Regions from separate parts of the Vibrio maritimus genome, predicted to be linked through region 2. Evidence: riboswitches for the same ligand, from Rfam matches in the RefSeq annotation. Region 2 holds a riboswitch; the other holds the start of a gene.
The links. Region 2 has a riboswitch for cyclic di-GMP ahead of LY387_RS10790 (TfoX/Sxy family DNA transformation protein). Riboswitches for the same ligand answer to the same signal wherever they lie in the genome.
Positions count from the first base shown of each region.

Region 1: another riboswitch for cyclic di-GMP. It lies ahead of LY387_RS18820 (hypothetical protein); the one in region 2 lies ahead of LY387_RS10790 (TfoX/Sxy family DNA transformation protein).

Region 1 is NZ_CP090439.1:481,083-489,170, reverse strand. Features, by position in the region: gene LY387_RS18835 (ABC transporter transmembrane domain-containing protein) at 1-1,231, opposite strand, end outside; gene LY387_RS18830 (ABC transporter transmembrane domain-containing protein) at 1,224-2,846, opposite strand; gene LY387_RS18825 (HD domain-containing phosphohydrolase) at 3,047-5,881, shown strand; cyclic di-GMP riboswitch class I at 6,009-6,091, shown strand; gene LY387_RS18820 (hypothetical protein) at 6,107-7,207, shown strand; gene LY387_RS18815 (beta-N-acetylhexosaminidase) at 7,436-8,088, shown strand, end outside.
Region 2 is NZ_CP090438.1:2,373,859-2,381,946, reverse strand. Features, by position in the region: gene glgA (glycogen synthase GlgA) at 1-269, shown strand, start outside; gene LY387_RS10805 (alpha/beta fold hydrolase) at 420-1,217, shown strand; gene LY387_RS10800 (DUF2007 domain-containing protein) at 1,198-1,530, opposite strand; gene LY387_RS10795 (TVP38/TMEM64 family protein) at 1,531-2,214, opposite strand; gene LY387_RS10790 (TfoX/Sxy family DNA transformation protein) at 2,333-2,923, opposite strand; cyclic di-GMP riboswitch class I at 3,041-3,129, opposite strand; gene purR (HTH-type transcriptional repressor PurR) at 3,309-4,313, opposite strand; gene torD (molecular chaperone TorD) at 4,651-5,304, opposite strand; gene torR (two-component system response regulator TorR) at 5,586-6,296, shown strand; gene LY387_RS10770 (Ig-like domain-containing protein) at 6,571-8,088, shown strand, end outside.

The sequences.
Region 1 (8,088 bases), on a different replicon from region 2:
GCACCTCAGTTTGTTTCAGTTGTTGCAGACGGGATGCATTATTTGCAAGCGTCTGCGCTGGTCCCGTGATCCTTGAAATCAGCATCATGGTTGCAATCAACCCACCTGCTGACATGACGTTTGTAAAGATAAGCTCGATCCCGAGCCCAATCACGGCGATGGTTGATAGAATGCCGATAGCGTAGTAGATCGAGGTATATTTTGCCTGATGGAGGGATTGCTTGAAGCTGTTGGTGGATGCTAAATGGTTTGCTTTATCAAACTTCGACAGCCATCCATCGATCATCTGGCTACTGCGCATGAAGCCGAGTTGTCCTGATAGCTCGGCGATAAGCGTTTGGCGGTTAGCCCCGGCAACAGTGGATTGGTTAGCTCTAACCGCAGAGTGCTTGATAGAACGCTTCGCAACAAGATAGTAGAGGCAGAGTGAGATTATCGGCACCAGAACTAACCAGCCGCCTAGAGCACCGATTGCAATTAGAAAAACCAGTACAAATGGGATATCGAATAGGGTATTCCCCAGAGGACCTGAAAGAACCCCTGCGATGCGTTGGGAGAAGTTGAGTTGATTAACCTGCGTTTGTTGCGTGGTGTTTTTACTCACTTGGTAGCTTTCTGTTAACAGCTTTTTGACTAAGGCGTCGGATATTTCACGGCTTATTCGATTGGCAACGGTTGCTAAGGTTTGACTTCGGATCACACGCAGTAGCCAAAGCAGAGCAAACAGCAGCGTAGCACCAATGGCAATCCCGGTTAGCTCATGCGGCGCATCTCCTCCAATCACGTGGTCGTAAATAGACATAGTGATAAACGGGATAGCAAGGGCGAACAAGTTTGCTACCAAGCTGGCGAGCGCAACTTTAGGAATAATACTTCGAAATGCATCGAGGCGACTGCCAAGCCAATTGGGATCCGGTTTATCTGGTGGAGAGTCTTCAAGAAGGACAATATATTCACACTCTGCAGAGGCTGCTTCCATTGCTTCTTTGTGTGGATAGGCTGCAAGGCCTGTTTCCGACACATGGACGGAAACTTTAAACTCGTATTGAGCCAATGCCGCATCACTGCCTACGATTCTATAAGGGACGTTTAGGCGGTCGAGCATGCTCAAGTAGTCTTGTAGATCTGCCAGACCATTCTCTTCCACCCATTGATTGGCGAATACGTCAATGTTGCTGTTTACGTCGAGTAGTCTCAGAGACTTTAGTGAGGCGGTTTCAAAACTATTCATTTGATGCACCTCGTTGATTTTCTTTGGTTTCATCTACGTTAATAGTCTGACTTGCCAATTGCTTGAAGACCGTATTGTGAGTGACCAAAGCGAGTGTCCTACCGTTACTAGACTCGTTCTCTAGGACCGCAGCGAGCTTTGGCCAAGTATCTATGTCGAGATCAATTTCTGGTTTATCTATCAATAGAAGTGGTGTGGGTTTAGCAAGTTGGAAGCACAGGTTTATTAAACGAATACTGCTGTGGCTGAGCGGTATCGTGGGCATGTCTGCCAGTTTAGTCTCAAGGCCATCGGGGAGCTGAGTCAACACATCATAAAGACCAAGTTGTTTACTGTATGACAAAGCACGCTCAGAAAGCTCTGAATTAAATCCGCACAAGTTATCCAAGATTGATCCTTGTAAGATCGAACCACGAGAACCCAAATAAGAGGTGATAGTAGCCATCGAGTTGGGATCCGTAACCACTTGGTCAACGCTCACTTCACCGTCAATGACCGTATTGACTCCAGCCATCACTGCGAGTGTCTGTCCGGCAATTTCACCATTGGAATGTTCTACTAGGTATATCTCTCCACGGCTGAGTTCGGTGTTAAGAGTGATATTTTTCCCGTACCGCTTGAATATGACATTCTGATAAGCTACTCGATTAAAAGACGTTAAATCTCTATTCAACCCTTCTTTGTGTGGCGTTAGCTTTAGTAACTCTTGCACGCTTTGAATCGAGGTTTGCATATTGGCGTAGCGGATATTGAGATTTGTGAGCGCTGTTAATGGGGCGACAGCTCTGCCAGCGAGAATAGAGCAAGCAGCTAAACCACCGGTGGTTAACTCTCCTGAAAGCACATGTGAAGCACCTGCGATAACGAGGACTACCGATGTCCCTAGAGATGCTAGATAAATACACTCTTGAGCAAACGCGTTCTTTCTCTCATCGTCAGCGGTGATGAGTCGATATTTTTGGTTTAGTTTCTTAAACGTAGAGTAGGTACGATACTCTGTTGCCTGACGTTTGATTCCAAGTAGATTTCGAGAAAGTCCAATGAGAAATCCAGCTCTGAGATCATCGAGTTGAGCGTGTTTCTCACTTCGACGCTTGGCTCTTCTTCCCGAAAACCAAACGATTGAGAAGGTAATCGCCCAGACAGTCAAAGGAACGAGGACTAAAGCCCCGCCGACGTAGTAGATTAAGAAAAGAAACAGTAGTGCGAATGGAACATCAATCAAGCCCGATAGTAACCCGCCCGAATATATATCCTTGATCTTAGATATTGACTCCAATCCATTCTGAACGCCTCCAACCTTCAGCTTTTTAATCTCTGCGGTTGGTGAGCTTGCGAGCACGCGAACAGCTGAGGCATAGCGAGCCTTTTCCATATTCGAGGATTCTGCCGCCAGTATCCAACTTCGCGCAAAACGCAAAAATGCGTCGAGAAGCACGGCAACAGTAGCGCCAAACAGCAAAAGCGTCGCGGTACCATAACTTTGGTTTGGAATAATGCGGTCATAGATCTGCAAAACAGTTAGTGGAACCGCTAGGGAAAGAATGTTGATCAGTATCGAGGGTATAAGGACTTTCCTTATACTTGATAGGCCTGCTGAAAGTGTCGTCTCCATACGTAATCCACTTATGAACCATATGAATTAAGATTCGGACAGAAATAGCGAACTTTCAAATAGTAACGAAGGAAAATGTTATCTAACGGAATTGTATTTTTGAAGTTGAAGATTTGAGTCTTATATCGAGGATTAATTTGAACGTGAGGATGAGAAAAGTTCTATTTTTAAACAAGAGCGCTCAGTTTACAGGGAATGTAATGAAAATCTCGAAAAGGTCGTTTCCAATCCATGTTCATATCGTCACCATCATTATATTCGTTGTTGCTATTGCATCTGGAACGCAGATGGCACTCAGTAACAAAGCGATGTCAGAGGTGATTTTTAAGGCCAATAGTAAGATATTTGAACGAATCGCTGAGCAAACTAAGTACCAATTAAATAGTCACTATGGCACAGCGTTCTCTGCACTGGGTAGTTTCTCTAACAGCCATAGCCTCAATGCCTCTGTTGGGTTTGAGCGGTTACGGGTTGTACCAGAAGTGATTCATTTGCTCTCACGGTTTGATCATGTGCAGACCTACACCTTTTCTTTCAAAGATGGTGATAGCGTGATCGTAAAGCGAGTATCAGAAGACTTGACACCTGATATCGTGATTAACAATCAGCAATCGCGATATATCGTGGCGCATGAGATTGGTGGCGTAGTTGAGGTTTATACCTACGATAGCAGCCTCAACTTTGTTGAGAGGCTAGAGGTCAATGAGGAAGAGTTTCACCTAGCTTATCAAGATAACTCGTCAGTAATCCCAGGGCGTAATACGATTTCCAAACCGACTAAGCTCGCTAACTCCACTGCAATGGGGGTTGTAATATCACAGGTAAATCAGCAAGGGCTGAGAGTTTCTGTTCATGTCATGCTCAAAGATCTACACCAAAGTTTGCAAGATACACTGACCAACGAATCTTCTATCAGAGTGCTGTATAACGACGATGGCGCTGTGTACGCGTTTTCTAGCGGTCTTAGTAGTGAAAACAATGGTGACATTTTGCAGATCGCTGATATTAATCGAGACATTGTCCCACATGCGATAGACCGAAAAAAAGGAGGTGTTGAGCTCGGGCGCTTTGAATTTCAGAAAGAAAATTGGTTTGGGCGCATCGTTACCATCAAACCGATGAATAGTGAGCACATCCATTTGTTAATGGCGACAAAGGCGTCATCAATATTTGATGAAGGACTATTGATAAAGCAGCAAACCTTGTATGCGTCTTTGATAGTGTTGCTGCTGATGTTGCCCTGTATTTACTTGGTCTCAAGGCTTATCTCAAAGCCTATTGTGAAAGCGACCGAAAAAGCGAAAGCAATTGAGAACTTCTCGTTCGATACTTCACCACTCCCGCATAGTTATATCAAAGAGATACAAGAATTGAATCATGCCCAAATGTCGACTCAAGCGACGATATCTCGATTTATTACGCTGACGGATGGTATCGCACGTCAACAAGACCTAGACAGCATGCTTGAACTGGTGTGCGGCAACACAGCTGCCTCAGTCTCTGCTGATGGAGTATTGCTGTACTTACTTGATGTGAAAAGTGATGAGTTGGTTCCTCATGTTGTCCAGTTTAATAGGGCTCAAAATGTTCACGCTAAAAGTATTTCCACGCAAGATGCTGCTCGGTTTATTGAACATGTTTTTGTAAATAAACAGGGTCAGGTTTTCCCACTACACGAGCTCAACCATCTGCAATTTGAAGCAAGTCTTCCCGAAAAAAGTGAAGTGATATACATACCGCTGAAAAATAGAGAAGAGGTCGTTATTGGTGCACTTGGTCTGATGTTTGAGAAGGGAGGTGCAGAATCGATTTATCGAGAGTATTCCGACTATTTGCAGACGCTACTTGGTTACGTATCTATTGCAATTGAAACTCAGCAAATGCTGGAGTCTCAGCGAGCTCTTTTGGACTCCTTCATTCAAGTATTTGCTGGCTCACTTGATAAAAAATCGCCGTATACAGGTAATCACTGTCAGCGAGTACCTGTCTTAACTGAATGGCTAACACAAGCGGCGCACGAATCCACATTAGAGCCGTTTAATGACTTTCACCTTAATGAGAAAGAGTGGCAAGAGCTGAAAATGGCAGCTTGGCTACATGACTGCGGCAAGATCACTACGCCTGAACATGTGGTTGATAAATCCACGAAGCTCGAAACCATCTATGACCGAATACATGAAATCAGAACTCGTTTTGAAGTGATTAAGCGAGATAAAGAAATTATGTTGTTGAAGGAAAGTTTTGGCGAATTGAGTCAAGAAGCAAAGCGTGTTCTGGAGGAACTGCATACACAAATTGATGATGATTTTGACTTCATCGCGTCGCTTAATATCGGGGGTGAATTTGTCAGTGATGAAGACCTTAAGCGGTTGGAGCGAATAGCGAAAACTCGTTGGATACGTACCTTAAGTAAACGCAAGGGCATTTCTTGGGTTGAGAGGCAGCGCCATCAAACAGAAGAGCAACTCCCCCAACAAGAAACGCTATTGGCTAACATGCCTGAGCACCTCATATCTTGGGATACCCCTCACCAAAGCGATCCACGTTTCACGATGAAGCCAACCCAATACAAAGCGAATCAGGGTGAGGTGTACAATCTATCGACACGTAGGGGAACGCTCACAGAAGAGGAACGCTTCATCATTAATGATCACATCATTCAAACGATTCAAATTCTAGAATCTTTGCCGTTCCCTGCACATATGCAAAATGTCGCCTCTATTGCTGGTGGACACCATGAAAAAATGGATGGCACAGGCTATCCGATGGGACTCAAAGGAGAGGAGATGCCGCTAGCAGCAAGGGTTATGGCGATTGCAGATGTATTTGAAGCTTTAACTAGCGCTGACCGTCCTTATAAAAAAGCGAAAACACTGTCAGAGTCACTTAAGATCATGAGTTATATGGTTAAAGATAACCACCTAGATGAATCCTTGTTCAGACTATTTTTGACGTCTGGTGTGTATTTGAGGTTTGCACGAGAATACATGCTCGAGGAGCAGATTGATGAAGTAAATATAGCGGCGTTTTTGTAAGTTATGCTGCAAAAACAAGAATGTATATCAACAACTTTCTATGCGCTATTGCACATATTTTGATTGTTATCACATTACTATCAAAAGTGTCAGCAAAGTACTACTAAAGTACTAACATTAGCAACGACTTTATCAATGCCAAACTGTTCGCGAGGGCAGGACGGAAAGCCACGGGACTCTTATGAGGTTAGAGTAAGCCGGGTTGCACATGACAAGGAAAGCACTATGAACCTCAAACAGACCTTTGCTACGACAAGTATTCTCTTGGCGTTCTCTGCACCATCTTTTGCTGCTATTGATTTTTATATTTCTGATATCAAAGGGGAGTATCGCTCCTTTGCTATAAATGATTCCTCTGCACTTGCTGTCATTAGAGCGAATATTTCGGACACTGATTGTGAGTTAGATTCTAATGGAAAGACATTAAATAGAGGCTGGAAGAACATCGTCGTGAGCGGTGATTTATCGGGTGATTCAACAGTACTAGAATCACTAAGCCCTACGTGTGATGACAAATTATCTGTGGAGTTAGATGAGGTAAGTACATCGGCACTATGGAAGCAGCCATATGATGAGGTTTTTTCGGTTGAAGACATCACAAGTCCAAACTATGACGTTTCGAGCCTTCAATTAATTCGTAAGAATGTCAAAGTAGCGATTGGTACTTCAAGCGAAAAACAGAATAAGTCTATCTACCGCACTTCTTCACAAACTCAAGTAAGAGCCGTTCTAGCTGATAAAAACACTGGCCAACTAAGTTTTGCGATGGCAAAGAAAATGAATCTGTCACCGACGAGTACCTCTAAAGGTAACAACTGGGCTTGGGATACAAGAGGAACGCATGTGTCAGATGATGGTCTGTTTATTGTCGGTTATCAAAGAGCGAAGCATGACATTTACTTCAAATCATACAACGCTAACGACCCTTCATTCGTTGAAGATGAGAACTATATAGCGAAGGGAACCCGTATTCCTACTTATTGGAAGTTAAAACCAGGTTCAAAACCTTCGTGTAACAGTGCTTGTAAAAACGGTGAGGAAGTTCACCTAGAAGTGCTAGGTTCTGGCAAACGCATTGCGAACGGTAAAACTAATCCTTCGATAAAGGCGCCAATCTCCTTAAATGTGGAAGGTGCCTATAAGAACGTTGATATAGAAGCACTCAGTAAGACGGAGTTTGCAGATTCTTATAATGCTGAAATGAATGACGCGCAAACCAAAACAGAGTATATGAGTAAGGTCAACGGTATTTACTCGTATGGAGACCAATACTACGTGTTTGGTATGAACAGTGACGGCTATGCTGCGTTTGCGGTCATTGAATAAGTCTTGATATATGACCATAAAAACCCCGCTCTGCGGGGTTTTTCGCTTTTAATGCCTGTCAGTTTTAAATAATCAACGATCACTCGCACTTTTCAATTAATCTCATACTGCCTACCGACAGTGATATTACCGATTGATACTCTTAGTTGAAGTTATCGAACCCAGGTTGGATAGTTGCCAGATCTAAATGTAACTTCCCCGCCAGTAGCCGAGTAATAAGGAAATATCGTGAGTAATCTAACACTGCACTTCGAAGTGGTAAACAACGAAACTCAATCGCTAAAGCTCCACATTGTTCTAGAGAACAGAACGGACTCGCAGCTCCATGATTTTGTATTGTGTTTTGATATGCCGCGATTTTTAGATAAAAGTAAAGTGGTCAATGGTGTAGTGAAAAGCCAAGTTGGCTCTCATATTGAACTTACCCCACTTGAAGGAATGAGAATTGCTGCTGGTGAAAGTTGGACAGTAACGATTGAGAGTAATACCAGCGGGCTGTTTAATCTGTCAGAAAGACCTAACGGACCTTACTTGAAAGTAGGTAAGGAATTCATCGAGGTTGCTATTGGCAGCCATAGCATGCCCCAGCCTGAATCGCTTAAACTGAATGTACAACCAATGCCAGCACCAAAAGCCGGTGTGATTCCTCAGCCCAATCTAGTAGTGGCAAAGCAAGGCACATTCATTTGGCAAAACTCTGTGTCGATGAGTTTGGCGAATAAAGTCTCTCACAATGCGATCTCTTGGCTGACACAACAGTTTAGTGATACCCAGTTTGAACAGACTAACGCTAATCCTCTGGTTTCTTTTGTTGAGTCAAAGCAATTAGCAGAAGAGGCTTATCAACTTACCATCAGCGAGGAGTCTGTAAAGATAGAGGC
Region 2 (8,088 bases):
GTACTTTACCAATTGTGCGTAAAGTCGGCGGCTTGAAAGACACGGTTATTGATTTTGATGATGACCCTAACAATGCGACTGGATTTGGTTTTGTTGAACCTTGCCATGACGCCTTGTTAATTGTCCTGCAACGCGCACTGCTATTCTATCTGCAACACCCTGAGCAGATGCATGAAATGCAGCTTCGCTCAATGCGAAAAGACTTCAGTTGGACTGAGTCAGCCAAAGAGTACGTCAAGATGTACGACCTGGCGCTCGAGGCAAACTAGAGCAAACACTGAAAAGCGGCGTTATGCCGCTTTTTTTTATAATCGACTACACTTGTAAATCATTTTTACCAAAATTCCTGTTAGTTTTTGTCCGTAAAACGGCGAATTATGGTAACGTAACGCCCACATACATCACGAAACTTGAGAACTATGTCAGAGAGCTTGCTATTCCATAAAACTTATCAGCACCCAACGAGTAATGAGTGGGTGGTATTCGTACATGGGGCAGGCGGAAGCTCAAACATATGGTTTAAACAGATTCGAGCTTACCGAGAGCACTTTAACCTGCTGTTTATTGATCTGCGCGGTCACGGTAAGTCAAACCAACTCCTTAAAGACATTATGTCGAACAAGTACACCTTTAAAGAGGTGACGCTGGATATCGTCAAAGTACTTGATCATCTTAAGATTCAGTCAGCTCATTTTGTCGGTATGTCTTTGGGAACGATTATTGTGCGCAATATTGCCGAGTTGGCACACTCTAGAGTTCGTTCCATGGTCTTAGGTGGTGCAGTCACTCGCTTTAATACTCGATCGCAAATTCTGGTGAAAATTGGCAACTGGAGTAAGCACATTATCCCTTATATGTGGCTTTACAGCTTGTTTGCGTACATTGTTATGCCGCAAAAAGGCCAAAAAGAATCAAGGCTGCTATTCGTCCGTGAAGCGAAAAAATTGTGCCAAAAAGAGTTTAAGCGTTGGTATCGTCTAACGACAGAAGTGAACCCTCTCAACCGCTACTTTAAAGACCGAGAGTTGCCGATTCCGACTTTGTATCTGATGGGTGATAAAGACTATATGTTTATTAAGCCAGTCAAAGAGATGGTGGCTGAACATAAGTCCAGCCGTCTATTAGAGATCAAAGATTGTGGTCATGTGTGCAATGTTGAGCGTCCAGAAGAGTTCAATAAGCACTCAATAGATTTCATTAAGTCTGTGGCATCGTAGCTGTTTGTGGCGTCTGACAGTTCCAGCAGACGCCAAATTGCGCTTCGTTAGTCTCATGGCAAGCTGGACATACCCACGGCACGTTACCGCTTTTCTCAGCCTGTTTTTGCCAATCTTGAATGACAGCTCGTGCCATCATTTCTTGCTCTTTGTTGAAAAGCCAAACGTAGGGTAGTGAATTTTCGTCAAACGGTACTTCCCCTCGTAACCCGAAAACACCTTCGCCTCGTACTTCACACTCGATACCTTCAGCCATCAACTGCTGTTGGACAATATGTGTTTCTGGTGGGTTATTGCCTACAAATATCTTCATCTATTCCTGTACCTGTGGCGAGCGAGAGATTTTTCCCATAATCCATTTAGCAATAAGTGGGAACAAACCGAGTAGGGCAAATGATGCCAACACGGTAGGGGAAACAATACCGGATAGACTGTCAATATTCGCTAGCTGAGTACCCGCATTGAGGTAGACTGCAGTTCCTGGCAACATACCCAGTTGACTCACCAAGTAATATTTAGAGACTCGAATTGGCGTGAGACCCATTAATAAGTTAATCAAGAAAAATGGGAACACAGGAATGAGTCTTAGAGAAAATAGATAGAAAGCACCGTCTTTTTCGACACCTTTATTGATCGTCTCAAGTTTCGAACCGAACTTACTTTGTACCCAATCGCGAAGTAGGAAGCGACTGCTCAAGAATGCCAATGTAGCGCCTATGGTACTCGCAAATGAAACAAGCAGTAAACTAGTCCAAAAGCCAAACAGTGCTGCGCCAAGTAAGGTAACCACGGCAGCGCCTGGAACAGAGAATGCAGTAATCGCTATGTAAGCGAAGAAATAGGTGAGGGCAGCAGCCACAAAGTTCTCATTGATGTATTCACTCAGTGCTACTTGCTGTACTTTTGCGTTTTCTAGTGTGAGATGTTGACCAAAGTTGATGCCCAAATAAATGACGACAGCAACCAAAACCAATCCTAGTATCAGCTTCTTGCTCATGACGATATCCTTTTGATGACTCAGTATTAGTGTAGTAGAAAGGCTGAGTATGTTTTTCCTTTCAACTAATACAAAAAAATCAGCCATAAGGCTGATTTTTTCTCGAGATGACCGTAACTTAATTAATTAAGCTAGCCAGTTCGTCTCTTTTAGTCTGAGGAATCACAGACCAATGAGTACCATTTATCGCACCTTCAAGAGCCCATAAAAGCTCTAAACCTACGGTACTTGAATGGGTTCTCTGAATGGCCTTGAAAGCCTCAACCGAACCATGATCCTGAAGTTCAACCACTGATTCAATGCCTGCTTTTTTGAGCATGCGCTCAGTGGCAAGGCGAAGATTCGGAAGGTCTTTCAGGCGATTAGGTTTCGCTTCGGATTGTTGCTCTTTCTCAGTTTTCGCGAACTCGAGTGCCTGTTTAGCGTGATCGAGAATACCTTCTTGATCTTGCCAACAGTCTTCAGGTAACGCGAAGTACTTAGTAACAACGGGAAATCCACGCTTTTTATAAACATAAGGCTTGTAACCCAGTTTTTTGAAGGTGGATACGGTCTGACGGTTAGTTCTGATATGTAATTTGTTATTCACTGCTAAGGCAAACATCGTATCATCTACGAAGATGCCAAATCCCCCAAACATGGAGCGAGACTTTACTCTTCCAAGCTGAGCGAATAATTGCATTGAATTTTTTAGTATAGGATTATCCATGCTTTATTCTTTTCTCGGTGTTATTGATTGTGTCACCAGAATCAGGTCCGAGAGTATAGCAATCAGGTGTCAGAGCTCTGTTAGGCATATGCCATAACTGAGTCTTCTCCCCTTGCCATCGGCAACCCCGCTACCTATCAATTAAAAATTGGTTTAGGCCGGAGGCTTTGCGTCCCACCCTTTCAGATGGTTTGCCCTGTGCGTGACTTCATTAGAATAAATGAAAACGACATAAGCCTATGATTACTCAGTTGCAAAAATGTGATGTTGGTTCAAATAATGGTGGGTTATTTGTGCTTGAGGGTGCGTAAAAAACTAACAATCGAGAGAAGAAAACTTGAATGGGGTTCAAAAAAAAGTGCCTGGAAAGGCACTTTTGTCAGCATTATGTAAGGCTTTTGACAGAGTCTCGTTCAACAATCTCTGGGTGCATTTCGAAAATGCGCTTTTCATGACCTTTATCTTTGATTCGTTCTAATAGAATCTCAAACGCGTTTTTACCGACACGACGTTTAGGTTGGTGAACCGTGGTTAGAGGTGGCGAGAAGTACTCAGCCAGCTCGATATTATCGTAACCAATGACAGAGATGTCCTCAGGTACGCGCACACCCAGTTGTTGTAGGCGACTCATCAGGCCAAACGCCATGGTGTCGTTGAAACAGAAGATAGCGGTAGGTCGGTCTTCCATTGCAGCAATACGGTTAGCTGCGATAACCGCTGTATCGCATTCGAAGTTGCCTTCAAGAATACGATCGTCTTTCATCTCGATACCTGCCTCAGCAAGGGCACGTTTGTAACCGATGATACGCTCTTGGCACACGGCTTTCTCCAAGTGACCGCTTAGACAAGCAATATCAGTGTGACCTTTTTCAATCAGGAACTTCGTTGCGAGATAACCGCCTTCTTCGGAGTTATCGATGATCTTGTCCGCTTGTGAGCTTTCTGGGCCCCAGTCCATGATAACTTTAGGAATGTCGGCGTGACGATCAAGCATCTCTAGCAGCTCTTCGGTAAGATCAGAGCACATCACGAGGATGCCATCCACGCGTTTCTCTGCCAGCATGCGAATGTAATCGCGTTGCTTTTCATACACACCACCAGTGTTACATAGGATCAGCGTGTAGCCTTGGCGGTAGCAGTAGCTCTCAACACCATCGATAACCTCAGAAAAGAACAGGTTAGTTGATTGAGTCACTAACATACCAATGGTTTTCGTTGAGTTACATTTTAAGCTACGTGCAACGGCGCTTGGTGCGTAGTTGAGTTCGTCGACCGCCGCCATCACTTTTTCTTGAGTTGCTTCAGCAACAAAGCGAGTCTTATTAATAACGTGGGATACTGTGGTCGTTGAAACGCCTGCAAGGCGGGCGACATCTTTAATAGTTGCCATAGTGATATCCTATTAGTCGCGGCTTGATAATTAACGTTGGTACCGCTTCAAGTATAGTGGTCTTTGCAAACATATAACGCTATGTTGTTGTAAACATAGTATTTGGCTGCGAAAACCGAAAGTTGCATGCAAGCCACGGCGAAAAAAGCTCAGAGCGTAGATTTCAACAGGTGTTTTTGGACACAAGTCCGCGTTGAATGCCAAGGGCATTTGCATTTAAACGGCGGATTGTAGACTTAGGTTTGGGCGCTGGCAATGACTTATCCAATAAATTTATAACTAAAGCGCAAATTAATTCTCACAGATGTGATGCAAATGATTTGCGCTTTAAGGTTGGCTAGCCTTGCTCACCCTCTAGGTAGGTGTAGTCAAGTTGGCAGAATGCTTCGAGTAGTTTAGCGGCAGAGGCATAAAACCCAAACTCGTCGTTGGTTTGGCATTTCGCAACAAACTGAGGTAGCCATGTCATCAAGTAGTTCTTGATGAACTCTGCTTGCTCGTGCAGCGCATCGTTCATATGTGCTTCCGCTTCAAGCTCATTGGAGCGAATGATTAAGTTGCCTAGAAAATCTAGCTCGATCGCGAGGTGATCCGCTGGCTCATTTAAGTCCTTATTCACTGCCACACTGTGCTTAGCTAACAGGTCAGCCATATCCTGTGCAGGTTGATCATTTAAAAGACCAGACTTACCAATATACATAGAGGCATAAGGCAATGCGCCATGCTTGTCCGACTTTAAAAATAGATCGCAAAAATCGGCAGAAAGCTCTAATTGTGCGTCTTCTCTGACTTGAAGGCGGTTCAAGGACTCTGTAAAGACCTGAATGGGTTCTTTTAGGGAAGGGTTTTCTCCTAAGCCAGATAAGAAAGAGCGAATTTCAGGGCTATGGTATTTGTTGAGTTCATCATCAGTGAGCTCGGCAGCGAATAGGCTTGAAAGCCACCAATAGATTTCTGCGCGTTGCTCATTAAATGCTTTGATTTCTTGCATTTGAATAATCTCCAAAAATGATAACTCTATTTTAGCCAATAAAGATGAATAGCAATAACTTGTTGTGTGAAAAATTGAGTTAACTTATGAAAAAATAAGACAAAAATTAATTTCTTTAAGGGTAAGTTAACACGAGTATTCGTTGCATATGAGACGCAATCGTTTTGGTTGTTTTGAATCAAAAAATAGTAAGGTTTCCATGCCTATGAGGGGATGTAGACTAGAATTGTGAATGTTTATGAATAGAATGTCCCTGTCATGACAAGATTGAGAAACCACAGATGAAATATCACGTTTTGGTTGTAGAAGATGACGTAGTCACTCGCAGTAAGCTGGCTGGCTACTTCGAAAATGAAGGCTACTTGGTTAGCGAAGCTGAAGATGGTCAGACGATGCGTCAGGTGCTGGAAGAATCCAGTATCGATCTCGTTATGTTAGATATTAACCTCCCTGGTGAAGATGGTTTGATGCTGACAAGAGAGTTAAGAAGTCAGTCAGACATTGGAATCATTTTGGTGACCGGTCGCACCGATAGTATTGACCGTATTGTTGGCCTTGAGATGGGTGCAGACGACTATGTCACTAAGCCGTTTGAGCTACGTGAACTGTTAGTGCGAGTAAAAAACCTATTGTGGCGTATTTCACTAGCGCGCAAACAGCCAGTACTTGAAGAGTCAGTGCAAAACGAGCATGTGGTTCACTTTGGTGAATGGACGTTCGATAAGCAGCGTCGTTCACTGACGAATAATGGCGACCCTGTAAAACTGACCAAGGCTGAATATGAATTGTTAGTTGCACTCTCAACGTATCCAAATCAAGTTCTGAGCCGTGAGCGTATCCTCAATATGATCAGTCATCGAGTTGATGCGCCGAACGATAGAACCATTGATGTTCTTATCCGTCGCATGCGTGCCAAGATGGAATCAGATCCAAAGAATCCACAGATATTTATCACTGTCCATGGCGAGGGCTACATGTTTGCTGGTGATTAAAGTCGGCTAGCGTGTAGTGATAGAAAATGCTCCAGTTGTCTCTTTGATAGCTGGAGCTTTTTTATGGGAGCAATGTAGAGATACTTGGTCGTTGTATATGCAACTTGTAACTATTTTTGTTAACTGACTCGCGTGAGAAGTCGGTGCTTTCTGAGTCGGAAAAAGACTCTATAAACCTGAGCTAGTTTGAAAGTGGCGTCGTTTCCGTTGAACTGCCTCTATTGGGCAGCATTGATTGGCAACGACATTCTTTGGTTCAACAAAAGGATTTTCCATGACCAAGCTACAATTAGGCTCTATTCCAATATTTAAACGGTCAGTGAATTTGTCGCTGATGCTTACCTCGAGTTTACTGTTTTCTGCACCAAGCTTGGCAGTACAGTGTGACAGTTTTCCTATTTGGGACGACGGCACAAGTTACAACGGTGGCGCTCAAGTTCAATGGCAATCATCGGCGTACCAAGCGAACTGGTGGAACCTGAACGCTAACCCTGTTAACCACTCCGAACCTTATCAAGAATGGTCATTAATAGGGGCCTGTGATGCTGGTGGCACAAACGCTGCTCCCTCAGTGACGATTACTTCTCCAGCCTCCAACGCACAGTTAGCCTCAGGAAACCAAGTCACCTTCTCTGCATTGGCCGAAGACAGTGATGGGGAAGTTCGAGAGGTGATATTTGAGCTGCAAGGGGCGCAACTGGCAGTGCTGTCGAGCGCTCCTTACCAAGTAACTTGGTTGACGGAAAGTGGCAATTATGAACTGGTAGTGACAGCCATTGATGATAAAGGTGCGTCGACACAATCGGCTCAGACATTCTCAGTCGTAGACGCATCTAATCAACCACCTGTTGTTACCTTGACCAGTTCGAAGACTCAAGTTTCGGTAGGAGATAGTGTCCAGTTTACCGCAGAGCCCTCAGACTCGGATGGTACCATTAGCAAGGTTGAATTTAGTGTCAATGGTGCACTAGAAAAGTCTGTGACCGTCGCTCCTTGGGTCATGGATTGGATATCAACCGCTGCGGGCAGCTATACGATACAAGCCGTTGCGACAGACGATAAAGGCGCGACGTCCCAGTCGCAAGTTATCACGGTTGAAGCCATAGCATCGGCAGGAGGTAAATGCTCAGGTGCGACAAACTATATCGCTGGCAGTAGCTACGCAACCGGGCAGAATGTGGTCAACAATGGCGAGCTCTATCAGTGTCTTGTTGGCGGCTGGTGTTCATCTGACTCGGCATGGGCTTATGAGCCTGGCGTTGGACAGTACTGGCAAGATGCCTGGAGTGGACAGGGTGCCTGTGCGACAGCACCAAATATTGAACTTATTTCACCGGTAGAAGGCGAAACGGTTCTATTAGGAAGTGATGTCACTATCCTTGCGAATATTGAGGATCTAGATGGAACAGTTGCCGATGCTGAGGCATTCGTGAATGGTACGTCAATAGGCTTAGTGACGGCATCACCTTATCAATGGACGTGGAATGCGGTGGGACAGGGCTCTGTAGATTTACAGGTCATTGCTACTGACAATGAAGGTAACAGCAATCAGTTAAACACAAGGGTATCAGTGACTGATCAACCTATGGTCGCTACGATTACTTCTCCTTCTTCTGGCGATGTCGTCGCGATTGGCAAAGCTGTGACTGTGAATGCGAATGTCAGCTCCCTGCAGAGTGAGGTGGCTAAGGTTGAACTCTACGCGAATGGTCTTTTGGTCAGCGGTGACACCACAGCGCCGTATCAGTTCTCTTGGACGCCAACGACCATAGGGAACTATCAATTGAGTGTC